2 regions of the Mesobacillus sp. S13 genome follow, and region 2 is predicted to be linked to the other one. Evidence: predicted binding sites of a transcription regulator. Region 2 holds the regulator's gene; the other holds the start of a gene.
The links. Region 2 encodes Rex, which represses fermentation and respiration genes when NADH is low (regulators of the CRP and FNR family bind a similar motif). Its sites were predicted from a motif close to TTGTGAAATATTTCACAA; they were not measured.
Positions count from the first base shown of each region.

Region 1: pflB (formate C-acetyltransferase) is a predicted target of Rex. The motif match lies at 1,592-1,609, and genes of this name have one in related genera.

Region 1 covers NZ_CP084622.1:2,861,984-2,869,517, forward strand. The annotation lists gene LGO15_RS14615 (DHH family phosphoesterase) at 1-784, opposite strand, end outside; gene LGO15_RS14620 (cupredoxin domain-containing protein) at 926-1,375, shown strand; gene pflB (formate C-acetyltransferase) at 1,696-3,921, shown strand; gene pflA (pyruvate formate-lyase-activating protein) at 3,998-4,738, shown strand; gene LGO15_RS14635 (urease accessory protein UreH domain-containing protein) at 4,830-5,561, shown strand; gene LGO15_RS14640 (cation:proton antiporter) at 5,585-7,168, opposite strand; gene LGO15_RS14645 (hypothetical protein) at 7,346-7,534, opposite strand, start outside.
Region 2 covers NZ_CP084622.1:246,667-254,200, reverse strand. The annotation lists gene groL (chaperonin GroEL) at 1-1,375, opposite strand, end outside; gene groES (co-chaperone GroES) at 1,432-1,716, opposite strand; gene LGO15_RS01430 (GNAT family N-acetyltransferase) at 1,901-2,428, opposite strand; gene LGO15_RS01425 (CPBP family intramembrane glutamic endopeptidase) at 2,675-3,406, shown strand; gene LGO15_RS01420 (YdiK family protein) at 3,410-3,610, shown strand; gene LGO15_RS01415 (redox-sensing transcriptional repressor Rex) at 3,636-4,301, opposite strand; gene moaC (cyclic pyranopterin monophosphate synthase MoaC) at 4,329-4,823, opposite strand; gene LGO15_RS01405 (ABC-F family ATP-binding cassette domain-containing protein) at 5,003-6,931, shown strand; gene tsaD (tRNA (adenosine(37)-N6)-threonylcarbamoyltransferase complex transferase subunit TsaD) at 7,306-7,534, opposite strand, start outside.

The DNA.
Region 1 (7,534 bases), 2.2 Mb from region 2:
TTATTTTCTTTCCACCCAAATTCAAGATCGCGATATAATCCAAATGTGGATATTCCTTTCCAAGCTCGTTCCCTAATTCTGAGTGATAGGATTCTGCGTGGACGACTCCGCCATATAAGCCATCTGATTCGATTTGGATGATTTCCCGTTTTTTCCTTCTGATATATCGTTCGATTTTATCTTCTTCCATCTCCAGAAGTTTCTTTTCAAAGTCATCGTAATCAAATGTATCGCCAGATGTCAGACGAGGTACCATCCGTTCTTCAAATTCTTCAATCGATACCATAAAAAACAGGTCGTTCAAATTCTTAGCTTTGTAATTCTTGAGAATATCCCAGTCCCAGGTATCATATTGTCTGACAAGCTCAACAAACTCATCAAGCGCTCCATTTTTAATCAAGTGGTTTTCTTGAACCAAGTAGTCATATACGAGTGATGCCGCACTCGTCAGTGTTCCGGCTTCATCCTTTACTTTTACATTGCCCCAGCTATATTCATTGAAGTGCAATGCCGTTTTATGATGGTCAATCAATTTTGCCTTTCCCCCATCACTGACGAATTGATTTATTTTTTCCGTCACATCGTGGTTGACAGATAAATCGGTTATGTACAGGTGATCTTCCTTTTTCATGCGGTCATTCATTCTCTCAAAATATTTCTCCACCTGAAAATTAAGCCCTGAAACAGAGTTATAACGAATATCAGCCTTTTCACCGAATGCAAGCCTGAAAAGGATTCCGCAGGCTACTCCATCTAAATCATTATGCGTAAATAAACGGTACATACTTTCCTCCTTGGTTTGTATCTAATCTATAGTTTGTTGTTGCCTTGTTAATCTATACAACACATATTCAAAAAAAATTAGACAAGTTCAGCAAGGGGACGAGCATAGATATTTAAAGAGGATAATAAGGAGGTGAAAACAATGCATTTCTTTGTGTTTAAAAGGAGAACATTATACTTTATCGCACTAATCGCTTTCATTGCCATCATCGGATCTATTTGGTTGAGCTTGAAGCCTGATGCCACCCCGGCAATAGGAGGGCAGAATGAGCAGATCCGGGAAATCCACTTGGTGACTGGGGAGTTTAAATCTTCCACCGATGATGGGAGAGAAATCGAGGCATACCGATGGGACCCAGGTACGATTTTCATTGAAAAAGGTGAAAAGATTAGTTTGAAAATTCTTGGAGTCAACGGAAAGGAACACCCCTTCATTATTGAAGGAACTGATATTAAAGGTGTAGTAAAAAAAGGGAAAGAAACTGTAGTGCCCTTACAATTTGATAAAGAAGGAACGTACAGGCTGATCTGCCTCACACACCCTTCAGCAGAACATAATGGGCCAATGATTGCCTATATTGTCGTCGATTAAGCTTTGTGAAGAACAGGATATTTCATCCTGTTTTTTCTTTTCCCCCGGAAATGACACAAAACATACATAACACTATAAACACGGTACAAAATTTCCTGATAGAATTATATACATAAAGATATTCTTATATAACAGACCTGAAATTATCTAATCCAATTATAATACAGATTTTCATTTCGCCTGAATTATTTAACTAAAATACAGATAAATCATACCTTGTTCATATTTTCACAAATATGTCACACTCAAACTGTTATATCCGTAGTATGATTAAAGTGTGGTAACTGTTATATAAACATCTATTTTAGAGGTGAACTTAAATGGAACAATGGAAAGGCTTTAAAAATGGTGCTTGGCAGGATGAAATCAATGTTCGGGACTTTATCCTAAGGAACTTCTCTGAATATGTTGGTGATTCCAGCTTCCTAGAAAGTGCAACTGAAGAAACACTTCAATTATGGCAGCAGGTAATGGAATTAACGAAACAGGAACGTGACAATGGCGGTGTCCTTGATATGGATACCAAGGTTGTTTCCACGATTACTTCCCATGGCCCAGGATATCTTGATAAGTCAAAAGAAAAGGTTGTAGGCTTCCAGACAGATCAGCCTTTCAAACGCTCTATGCAGCCTTTCGGCGGCATTCGCATGGCTAAGGCTGCTTGTGAAGCATATGGTTTTGAATTGGATAAAGAAGTCGAGAAAATCTTTACCGACTTCCGTAAAACGCATAACCAGGGTGTATTCGATGTTTATACAAAGGAAATGCTTCAGGCTCGCAAAGCCGGAATCATTACTGGCTTGCCAGATGCTTATGGCCGCGGCCGTATCATTGGTGACTATCGTCGTGTAGCTCTTTATGGTGTTGACTTCCTGATGGAGCAAAAGAAGAAAGACCATGGGATGACTAGCAATGTCATGACTGAGGACACCATGCGCCTGAGAGAGGAAATCTCTGAGCAATACCGTTCATTGAATGAATTGAAGCAGCTTGCAGAGAGCTATGGTTATGATATTTCCAAGCCAGCAACTAATGCAACGGAAGCTTTCCAATGGGTCTACTTCGCATACCTTGCAGCAATCAAAGAACAGAATGGCGCAGCGATGAGCCTTGGACGCGTTGCAACATTCCTTGACATCTATATTGAACGCGACCTTCAAAATGGCACACTTACTGAAAAAGAAGCACAGGAAATCGTTGACCACTTCGTCATGAAACTTCGCCTGGTGAAATTCGCACGTACACCTGATTACAATGAATTATTCAGCGGTGACCCTACCTGGGTAACAGAATCAATTGGCGGAATGGCGCATAACGGGCAATCACTTGTTACAAAGAACTCTTTCCGTTTCCTTCATACACTTGATAATCTCGGCCCTGCACCAGAACCAAACTTGACAGTGCTATGGTCACCTGCCCTGCCTGAGAATTTCAAGAAGTATTGTGCTGAAATGTCCATCAAAACGAGCTCAATCCAGTATGAAAATGACGATTTGATGCGCTGTGAATATGGCGATGACTATGGTATCGCATGCTGCGTGTCAGCGATGGAAATCGGAAAGCAGATGCAATTCTTCGGAGCTCGCGCAAACCTGGCAAAAGCATTGCTATATGCAATTAATGGCGGTGTTGATGAAAAGCTTAAGGTCCAAGTGGCTCCTGCATTTAGCCCAATCACTTCCGATGTACTTGACTACAAAGAAGTCATGGAAAAATTCGATAATGTAATGGAATGGCTTGCTGGCCTTTACATTAACACTCTCAATGTCATCCACTATATGCATGATAAATACAGCTACGAAAGAATCGAAATGGCACTGCATGACACTGAAGTCCTTCGCACGATGGCTACAGGTATTGCTGGCTTAAGCGTAGTAGCAGACTCATTGAGCGCAATCAAGAATGCGAAGGTAAAAGTAATCCGTGACGAAAACGGCATTGCCGTTGATTTTGAAACTGAAGGCGACTTCCCTAAGTATGGAAACAACGATGATTGTGTTGACAGCATCGCGGTTGAACTCGTGAAAAACTTCATGACAAAGCTGCGCAAGCATCCGACGTATCGCAATTCTATGCATACGATGTCAATCTTAACGATTACTTCAAACGTCGTTTATGGCAAAAAGACTGGCAATACACCAGATGGACGCCGCGCTGGCGAACCATTCGCTCCAGGTGCTAACCCAATGCACGGCCGTGATACTAAAGGAACTCTTGCTTCCCTGTCATCTGTAGCAAAACTGCCATACAGCTATGCAATGGACGGCATTTCAAATACTTTCTCCATCGTGCCAAAAGCACTTGGAAAAGATGAAGACAGCCGGACAAATAACCTAGTATCCATCCTTGATGGCTATGCGATCAAAGAAGGACATCACTTAAACGTCAACGTCTTCAACAGAGAAACTCTATTGAACGCTATGGAGCATCCTGAAGAGTATCCACAGCTGACAATCCGCGTTTCTGGATACGCAGTAAACTTCATCAAGCTTACACGTGAGCAGCAGCTGGATGTCATTAACCGGACATTCCATGAAACAATGTAAATAAATTATGTGTTAAGAAACAGGATTTCCGTCCCCTGTGGCGGAAACTCCTGTTTTATAGAAAGGAGAAATCATCATGATCGGAAACATTCATTCTATTGAAACCTTCGGAACCGTAGACGGACCTGGGATTCGCTATGTCATCTTTACACAGGGGTGCCTCCTGCGCTGTCAATTTTGCCATAACGCAGACACCTGGGAAATTGGCACGGGCAAACAAATGTCTGTTTCCGAGATCATCGATGATTTAAAAGCCTACCTGCCTTTCATTGAAGCATCAGGGGGCGGCATCACAGTTAGCGGCGGTGAACCGCTATTACAGATTCCTTTCATTACGGAACTCTTCAAGGAGTGCAAAAAGCTCGGAGTACACACTACCATTGATTCTTCTGGAGGTTGTTACTCAACTGCTCCCCTTTTTCAGGAGCAGCTGGCAGAGCTTTTAAATTATACTGACCTGATCCTATTAGATTTAAAGCATATCAATCGAAAAAAACATATCAAACTGACAGGTATGGCAAATGATCATATATTGGATTTTGCTCGCTTTTTATCCGATCATCAAGTACCTATCTGGATCCGTCATGTCCTTGTCCCGGGCATCACCAATGAGATGGAGGACCTCTCCAAATTAGGTGAGTTTATTGGCACACTGGAAAATGTTCAGAAACTTGAAGTTTTGCCATATCATAAGCTTGGTGTTTATAAATGGGAAGCATTAGGCCTCGAGTATCCACTTAAAGATGTCGAACCTCCATCAGAAGATGAAGCGGAGAATGCCTATAAACTATTGACGGCCCATATATATAATCATTAACAGCAGGATTTGTCCCTGCTGTTTTTTTCTGCATACTATTTTGATATTTTTTTAGTATCATAGAGCTACTTGGTTATAGTGGAGGAATTGTATGTATCAATTGTTTTCTGAAATCAGTAGCTGGTTGAGCAGCCCTTTTTTTACACTTGTTAATCAGACTGAACAAATCCCCTTATTGGCCAGCTTCCTGTTAGGACTTGTCGGCGCGCTTGCCCCATGCCAGCTGACAGGAAATATTGGTGCTATTACCTACTATGGCAATAGGAGCCTGCAATCAAAAGGCCAGTGGGTCGAGATTTTCTTTTTCATGCTTGGTAAAATTATGGTCTTTACACTTCTGGGCCTTGCAGTCTGGCTGGTTGGACAGAGCTTCCAGCAAGTTTTGCCAGAATTTTTCTCCTGGTTCCGTAAATTGATGGGTCCCCTTTTCATCCTGATTGGCCTGTCATTACTTGGACTCTTCGCATTTAATTGGATTAACACCTTGACTTCAGTTCTGCCACAGTGGAAAGGAAGCGGAAAAACAGGCTCGTTTTTAATGGGGGTAAGCTTTTCCATCGCATTCTGCCCTACAATGTTTTCCTTATTCTTCTTTACTCTGATGCCGATCGTCCTGAATACAACATACGGAGCTGTGCTTCCCTCCGTATTTGCTATTGGCACTTCCATCCCGCTGATCATCTTTGCGGCAATCATCTCCTACATAGGCCTGAATGGAGCATTGATGAAGAAAGGCCGCAAATTCGGGATGGCCGTACAAAAAACAACCGGATTCATTTTGATCTTTGTAGGCATCTTGGATACCATTACTTACTGGGGATAGAAAAAAAGAAGGCCGACAACTTGTCAGCCTTCTTTGTCATGGGAAAGTTCCACTATAGTTTCCGTTAGTTTCCTGCGTTCTGTTTCAGCTGTTTCTGAAGATATGATTTCTTCCTTTGATAGCTTATCAACTGCTTCGTGCTCAGCGTAAAATATAACCTTCCGTAAAGTCTCATATTGCTTTTCCTTTAATTCAGGTTTCCTGCGGTATAATTCATCCAATTCAGCAATTGTTATTTCCATTTTTTGCTGATACTTACTTACATATTCATCTGTGACCGTTTTTGTAAGATAGAACTTCCCTTTTGCATCATTTATTTCTTTGAGTGCACTTTCATACCTATGGAGTTGTGAAAGCAGCAATTCATATTCCCCATATTCCTCCTCTTTTTTGTTTATTCCCAAAAAGGAAATAAGAGGCTTGATCGTTAAACCCTGTACTACAAGCGAAAACAGGACGACACTGAAAGCCAATATCAAGAGATCTTCCCTGCCATCAAAACTTCTTGGAAGACTCAATACAAGTGCAATGGAGAGTGAGCCCTTCAGTCCTCCCCAGTTTAAAATATGCTTCCACCTTACACTGAAATCCCTAATGAATGACATGCTTGTATAAACTGCCGCACTACGGGCAACGAGGACAACGAAAATGGCTAAGACGATCATACCCCATTTCTCAGTCATATCAATTCTTGTAATTTCGAGCCCAATCATTAAAAAGACAATTGAGTTGGCCAACAATGCTGCAACATCCCAAAAATTATTAATGTTCAATTTTGTTGTCGGGCTCATTCCTATTTTCGAGCCAAAATTCCCAAAGATAAGGGCTGCGACAACAACTGCAATGACACCGGAAGCGTGCAAGCTTTCAGCTATCAGGAAGGAGCCATAAAACAAGAGAATACTAAAAATGATTTCCAATGGATAATCATCAAAATACTTGGTTAATACAGAAAATCCATATCCTAAAGCTCCTCCTACAATCAAGCCAAGAGAAATAACCCTTATGAAATCCCATAACCCCATGCCAAGACCTGACCATCCTGCATCCAGATAAGATATCAAAGAAAAGGCAGAAATTTTGAAAAGGACTACCGCCAGTCCATCATTGAACAAGCTTTCTCCTTCAATTACCACTGAAAGCCTCTTTTTAACCCCTACACTTTTAAAAATGGATAATACACTGACGGGATCAGTCGCACTCATCAATGCTCCAAAAACAAAAGCAGCTGGAAGTGATAGACCTAAAAAGAAGTGGGCTGTGAACCCAATGATCAGGAATGACAATAAAGTTCCGCCAAATGCCAGAGCCAGTATCGGTTTCTTATTTTCCTTTAAATGTGAAAATGGAAGCTTTAAGGCTGCTTCCCCGAGAAGAGCGGGGAGAAAGAGAGTAATGATGACAAAATTAAATATTTCCCCTTCGGTAATGAACATTTTTAGAGGCTCAAGCAATGGAATATTAAACAAACCTATTAATGCGCCGACTATCACAAGTGCTATGGGATAGGGCTGTTTTACCTTCTTTGCTATTGCAGTAATCCCGGCAGCTATCAACACTAAAAAGAATCCAGTTTCAAAAATATGATGTAAATTAACTTCTTCCAATTATTCCACTCCAATCCCTTTCGAATTCATATTTTTCCTTATTTTTAAAAACGTTTCAGTTTTACCATGCTTTTTTCAAGAAAAAACAATACTAGTTTAACCAATTCTTTTTTCCTCTTTGCCATTATTGACATATTTAGAGCGAAATATAAAAAAGCCATGAAATAGTCCATGGCTTTATGCTATATTCATATTTTCCTTGTAACCTGGTTCACAGTTGATGCACACTGCTTCGTCGTAATCATCTGTGTTGACATCTTCCGGGTTATATTCGACACCACATAATGCGCATTCTACCATTTCTTCCTCAACGTATTCTGCTGCTTCTGGAATTCCATCATTGACCTGTATTTCCCCCACCCAAAC
Region 2 (7,534 bases):
CTTCAAGGCCAGCGTTATGAGCGATTTGACGAACTGGTTCTTCCATTGCGCGAAGGACGATGTTTACGCCAGTAGCTTCGTCGCCTTCCGCCTGGATTTCAGATACTTTGTTGTATACATTCAGAAGCGCTACGCCACCGCCTGATACGATACCTTCTTCAACTGCAGCGCGAGTTGAGTTAAGAGCATCTTCAATGCGAAGCTTACGTTCTTTCAATTCTGTCTCAGTAGCAGCACCAACTTTGATGACTGCAACGCCGCCAGCTAGCTTAGCAAGACGCTCTTGCAGCTTTTCACGGTCAAATTCAGAAGTTGTTTCTTCCATTTGAACGCGGATCTGGTTCACGCGGCTTTCGATAGCAGCGCTGTCTCCAGCACCTTCAACGATTGTTGTGTTTTCTTTAGTAACCACAACTTTAGAAGCGCGTCCAAGAGACGTGATTGTAGCAGACTTAAGGTCGCGTCCAAGCTCTTCAGTGATCACTTCACCGCCAGTCAATGCAGCGATGTCTTCCAGCATAGCTTTACGGCGGTCACCGAAGCCAGGAGCTTTAACAGCTACTGCATTGAATGTTCCGCGAAGCTTGTTGACTACCAATGTAGCAAGTGCTTCACCTTCAACATCTTCAGCAACAAGCAATAATGGCTTGCCTTGCTGTACAACCTGCTCAAGGACAGGAAGGATTTCCTGGATGCTGCCAATCTTCTTGTCAGTAATCAGGATATATGGATTTTCAAGAACTGCTTCCATCTTATCAGAATCAGTTACCATGTAAGGAGATGCATATCCGCGGTCGAACTGCATACCTTCAACAACATCCAATTCTGTCGTGAAGCCTTTAGATTCTTCGATTGTGATAACGCCGTCGTTGCCAACGCGCTCCATAGCTTCAGCAATCAATTGGCCAACTTCTTCGTCAGCAGCAGAGATTGCCGCAACTTGTGCGATAGAAGCTTTGCCTTCAATTGGCTTAGAGATAGCCTTAAGCTCTTCAACAGCTGTAATAACAGCCTTTTCCATACCTTTGCGGATGCCCATTGGGTTAGCGCCAGCAGTTACGTTCTTAAGACCTTCACGGATCATCGCTTGAGCAAGAACTGTTGCCGTAGTCGTACCGTCACCAGCAACGTCGTTCGTCTTGCTTGCTACTTCAGCAACAAGCTTAGCACCCATGTTTTCGAATGCATCTTCAAGTTCGATTTCTTTCGCGATTGTTACACCATCGTTCGTGATAAGAGGTGAACCGAATTTCTTCTCAAGAACCACGTTGCGTCCTTTTGGTCCAAGAGTTACTTTTACTGCATTTGCAAGAGAATCTACCCCGCGAAGCATCGCGCGGCGTGCTTCTTCACTGAACTTAATTTCTTTTGCCATTGTAGAAAAACCTCCTCAGATTTTTTAATTTAAAGTTCTGTTTATAATCGCAGTGATTATTCTACTACTGCTAAAATGTCATTTTCACGTAGGATCAGATACTCAGTTCCCTGGTACTTCACTTCTGTGCCTGCGTATTTTGAGAAGATAATGCGGTTTCCGACTTCAACTTCAAGAGCAACACGCTCGCCGCTTTCAAGGACACGGCCAGTTCCAACAGCTACGACTTTACCTTCTTGAGGTTTCTCTTTCGCTGTGTCGGGTAACACGATACCGCTTGCAGTTTTTTCTTCAGACTCAACAAGCTCGATAATAATGCGATCTCCTAGTGGCTTGATCAAGTGAAACAACCTCCTCAAATTATATGTAAATTATTTTTATTAGCACTCGCCTCAATAGAGTGCTAACACAATTTATATAATAATGAATCTCAATTTTTTTTGCAAGCGTGAAGCAAGATTTTTTCTTAAAAAATTATGATTCCCATGCCCTTGTCGAATCGTGGAAAATTCTCTGCTGACGTCCTTAACATTCTATTTGAAACAGGACATGCCTCTTCAAAGGACTGCCCATATCCACTTTAGGATGTTGAAAAGTCTTAACGGGCTTCATGCCGATTTTTTTCATGACATTTATAGAAGGTCTGTTGATCTCAGCTGTGAAACTGACGACCTTGCTAAAGCCCAGTTCATTAAATCCATACTCCAGACAGGCCTTAGCCCCTTCCGTTGCATACCCATTTCCCCATGCCTCTTTCTTGAGCCTCCAGCCAATTTCAATACAAGGGGTAAAATCCGCTTCGAAAGTTGCCCTGTGAAATCCTATAAAACCTATATATTCTTTCGTCTCCTTGACTTCAACAGCATACAGCCCATAGCCGCATTCCTCCAGCTCGGAGATGATGTTTTGATAAAATTGATGCGTTTCTTCTTCTGATAAAGTATTGGCAAAATACTTCATGACCTCCTGGTCCGCATTCATTTTTGCAAAGTGCTCCAGATCTTCTGCTGACCAGTCACGCAGTTTCAGCCTTGACGTTTCCAAATAGATCATATTTCCTCCGACCCTTTTCAAAAAATAATTCACCTTATCCTGTATGTGCTATTCCAAAATGATTAAAACTTGGTTTCACCTTTTTTCTCCTGACCCTACAATTTGAACTTTCCAATCATTTATTAGTAGAATAAAGACAGTGTCTATCCAAACCAAAGCTGTCCTCGTATTTTATTTTACAGGTCGGCTTATTATTACGTAAAATTTCAGGACATATATTATCTGCATTGATAAGGAGTTTTTCTATTGAAAAAGGAATATTGGTACATCATTATCGCCTATATAGTCATGCAGCTTTCAAGCCTGATTGGCATCCCGATTGTCGCCTTCACCGGTGCTGCAATGGGAAAGAGCCTGGAAGAAATGGAAACCCTCTCGATTCCATACTGGCTTGTGATCAGCTTTTCACTGACACTAGTCATCGTGCTTTTGCTTTTGAGGAAAGAACGCAGATCTCATGCGGACTTACGTGATGCGTCCTCTCCAGCAAGCTCAGCCGCCTGGGCTTTCGCAGGTGTATTCCTCGCACTGTTCGCGCAATCAATCGCCGCCAATATCGAAAATATGCTTGGCATCGAAATGGGATCTGAGAATACCCAGGAAATCATTAAGCTGATTGAAATGTTCCCGGTTGTCATTTTGGTCAGTTCGATCATCGGCCCTATATTAGAGGAAATCGTCTTCCGTAAGATCATTTTCGGCAGCCTGCATAAGAAAATGAATTTCTTTTTCGCTGGATTGATCAGCTCTGTTATTTTTGCGCTTGCACATATGGAACCAGAGCATGTGATCTTGTACTCTGCAATGGGGTTCACTTTTGCTTTCCTTTATGTAAAAACAAAGCGGATCATCGTGCCAATCATCGCCCATGTTACAATGAATACAATGGTTGTTCTGCTTCAATCCGTATTTAGGGAAGACATTGAGAGAATGATAAAAGAAGCAGAGAAAATTCAAGGTTTTATTGGGGGATTCTAAGTTATGAAACAATCGCCTTTATTTTCAGGCATTGTCTACATCTTGTTAGGCAGCTTATTCACCTATTTCGCCATCCAGAATGTAAACGATTCAGGATGGGGATTCTTCAGCTACTTGCTAGTGGCTCTTGCCACGTTCGACTTTGGTTCTGGCATCAGGATGATCCTTTTTCATTTCAAATTGAAGAATATAAAGAAAAAGTAGCTCCTTCCTCTGAAGGAGCTACTTTTTATTCTGCCGATTCTGTTGGTTCGGTATCTGTCGGGTAATGCTTTAAGAAATAGATCAATGATTGCAATTCAACTGCCAAATCAATATGATGGATCCTGATCGATGAAGGCACGTTCAGCCTCGCCGGCGTGAAGTTCAGGATTCCTTTGATATTTGCCTGCACCAATCGGTCTGTTATCGGCTGTGCGACAGCAGACGGGACTGTCAGGATTGCCACCTGGATGCCTTCCTCTACGACAACTTTGTCGAGATCATCCATATGGTACACTGCTACGTCACCAATCTTCGTGCCCACTTTGCCTGGATCTACGTCAAAGGCAATCTCGATTTTCGTATTATTGTTCTTTGAAAAATTGTAGTTCAGAAACGCTGTTCCCAGATTACCGACTCCGATCAAGGCAACCTTCGTCAATTCATCCTGATCCAGCGTCTTTCGGAAAAAGGTCAGCAGGTAATTGACATTATAGCCGTACCCCTTTTTACCCAAAGCTCCAAAGTAGGAAAAATCCCTGCGGATTGTCGCTGAATCCACTTTTACCGCTTCACTTAATTCCGCTGATGATACCCTTTGCTTTCCTGAAGAATGCAAGTTCAATAAGAACCGGTAATACAGCGGCAAACGTTTTGCGGTTGCCTGCGGAATCTTCATAGCATCATTCGTCATTCTCCATCCTCCACCCTGTCCGTATTTCTATCTCAACTTTTCTTCTCTCTTGAAATCGCCGTTCTTACCACCGGTTTTTTCGACCAGATAGGTCTTTCCAATTACCATGCCCTTATCAACGGCCTTGCACATATCATAAACAGTCAGCGCACATGCTGAAGCTGCTGTTAACGCTTCCATTTCCACACCTGTATTCCCTTTTGTTTTTACAGCTGCGGAGATATTTAAAACATAGTCATTTCCATTTTGCTCCCAATCGAATGAAAGGTCAATCCCTGTCAGTGGAATCGGGTGGCACATCGGGATGATTTCAGACGTTTTTTTCGCCGCCATGATGCCTGCTACTTGCGCGACAGCCAGTACATCCCCTTTTTTCATTTTATTTTCAGTGATTCTCACATATATATCTTCATTCACGGTTATGCTTGAATGGGCGACTGCCGTACGGACCGTCTCCGGTTTTTCACTGACATCGACCATCTTTGCTCTGCCCTCTTCGTTAAAATGAGTAAATTCTGCCATATGTAAGCTCCTTTCTATCAAATGATACACTATTTTGTCAAACTTGTGTGTGAACTTTGTTTCAGTGTTCACAATACAAAGTGAAATTTCAATACCATATAACCTATAGCAGTTCGCACATATTGCCGTGCCTATATTAATGGGTTACACTATCTCTAAGGCAATAGAGGTGAAAAATAATGATTTTATTACAGGTTAATCAGCTATCAAAATATTTTGCTGCTGATCTTATTTTATCGAATATAAAGTTTGAAATACAGACCAACGACCGTGTTGCGCTTGTTGGAAGGAACGGAGCAGGAAAATCAACCCTGCTGAAAATCATTGCCGGGTATGAATCCCATGATGGCGGAGAAATCATCCGTCCTAAAGGGACGATGATTGGCTATCTCGCCCAGAATACCGGGCTGGAATCCGAGAAAAGCATCTGGGATGAAATGCTGGCCGTTTTTGACCATCTGCACAGGATGGAAAAAGACTTGCGCAGATTGGAAGAAAAGATGTCGGATCCTGACATTCTTTCTAACCAGACAGAATACGACAGGGTTTTAAAAGATTATGACCTGCTGCAGGTCCAGTTCAAGGAAAAAGGCGGCTACCAATATGAAGCCGATATTCGTTCCGTCCTTCACGGCCTTAACTTCCATTCTTTTGATTATTCCACAAAAATATCCACTTTAAGCGGGGGACAAAAAACTAGACTCGCATTGGCGAAACTTTTATTGACCCGTCCGGATATTTTGATTCTCGATGAACCGACGAACCATCTTGATATTGACACGCTATCGTGGCTTGAGCAGTATTTGCAGGGCTACAACGGCGCAATCTTGATTGTATCCCACGACCGGTATTTCCTTGATAAAGTCGTCAACCAGGTTTATGAAATTTCCCGCCATCAGCTGACAAAGTTTCCTGGCAATTACAGCTCGTACTTAAATCAGAAAGCTGCGAATTACGAACGCGACATGAAACTGTATGAGAAGCAGCAGGATGAAATCTCCAAGCTCCAGGATTTTATCCAGAGGAACTTGGCCAGGGCATCCACAACCAAGCGTGCCCAAAGCCGTCGGAAGCAGCTGGAAAAAATCGATCGCATGGACAGGCCCAAGGGAGATGAAAAATCTGCCTCATTCAGCTTTCAAATCGAACGACAAAGCGGCAACGATGTCATGAAGGTTGATGCCCTATCTGTCGGCTATCACAATGACATCGTATCTGAAAATATCTTTTTCAATCTTTCACGTGGAGACAGCACGGCACTGGTTGGACCAAATGGCGTTGGTAAATCAACTTTATTAAAAACCATCGTGGAGAAACTGCCTTCGATTAAAGGGAATATTCAATACGGTTCTAATGTCTCGATTGGCTACTATGATCAGGAACAGGCAGAACTTAGCTCGAACAAAAAGGTTTTGAATGAACTCTGGGATGAATACCCATTGAAATCCGAAAAAGAGATCCGTACCGTCCTGGGGAACTTCCTATTCTCAGGAGACGATGTCCTAAAGATCGTTTCCACGCTTAGCGGTGGCGAAAAAGCACGTTTGGCACTGGCCAAGCTGATGCTGCAGAACTCGAATTTCTTAATTCTGGACGAGCCGACAAACCACCTTGATCTGGACAGCAAAGAAGTTCTTGAAAATGCACTGATCGATTATCCAGGCACCATCCTGTTCGTCTCACATGACCGTTATTTTATCAATAGGATAGCCACAAAAGTACTCGAGCTCGATCGAGGCGGTGCAACGGAATACCTTGGTGATTACGATTACTATGTCGAGAAAAAGCTGGAGCAGGAAGAGCTGCGAGCCATGGCCGAACAGGCTGCCAAAGCATCGGGAAGTGTTGTGGACAACTCCAAGCAGGACAAGACCTCCTACCAGCAGGACAAAGAAGCCAAAAAACTCGAACGCCAGCGCAAACGCCGCATGGAAGAAGTGGAAGCAAAAATTGAACAACTAGAGTTGGAAGTCGCTGAATATGAAGAATTGCTCTGTGACCCTGAAATCTTCCAGGATCACGAAAAAGCTGGAGAAATCAATAGCAAAATTGAAGCCGCCAAAGAGGCACTCGATGAATTGATGGAAGAGTGGACAGAGCTGGCTTAATAAGTGAAATACCGGACATGAATGTGTCCGGTATTTTTTTGTGTTGAAAATAGGTATAGCGCATTTGCTCTATAAAAGAGTTTTCACCAACCAAGACTTTCGCTTTTTAATTAATCTCAAATGACATAAACAGCATTTGTTCGACAATATTCTATAAAAATCGCAAATAATCCACAAAAAAGCCCCGATTTAAAAACCGGGACTTTTTGTTCACATAGTTATTCACATAGTAAAGACTGATTTATAGCTTATCCAGATAGTTTTCCACATTATCCACAAAAACAGCTGATTTTATCCACATTATACACAGATTAACATCTAAAACACTAACATATCCACAGAAGAGTCTGACAACATTTTTTTCTCTTGCGACTTTAGTTGTGGATAGTAATCTCTAGACCTGGATTTCCATTCAAAGTTAAATCAGCTCGCTGGCCTTTTTCATACATAACACTTCCTGCAGCAGCAATCATGGCAGCATTATCTGTGCACAAAGACAATGGAGGAATAACAATTTCCACATCCGAATCTACAAATTCTGTGGATAGTTTTTCTCTCAATCCCTTATTCGCTGCAACTCCTCCAGCAAGAAGAACCTGTTTT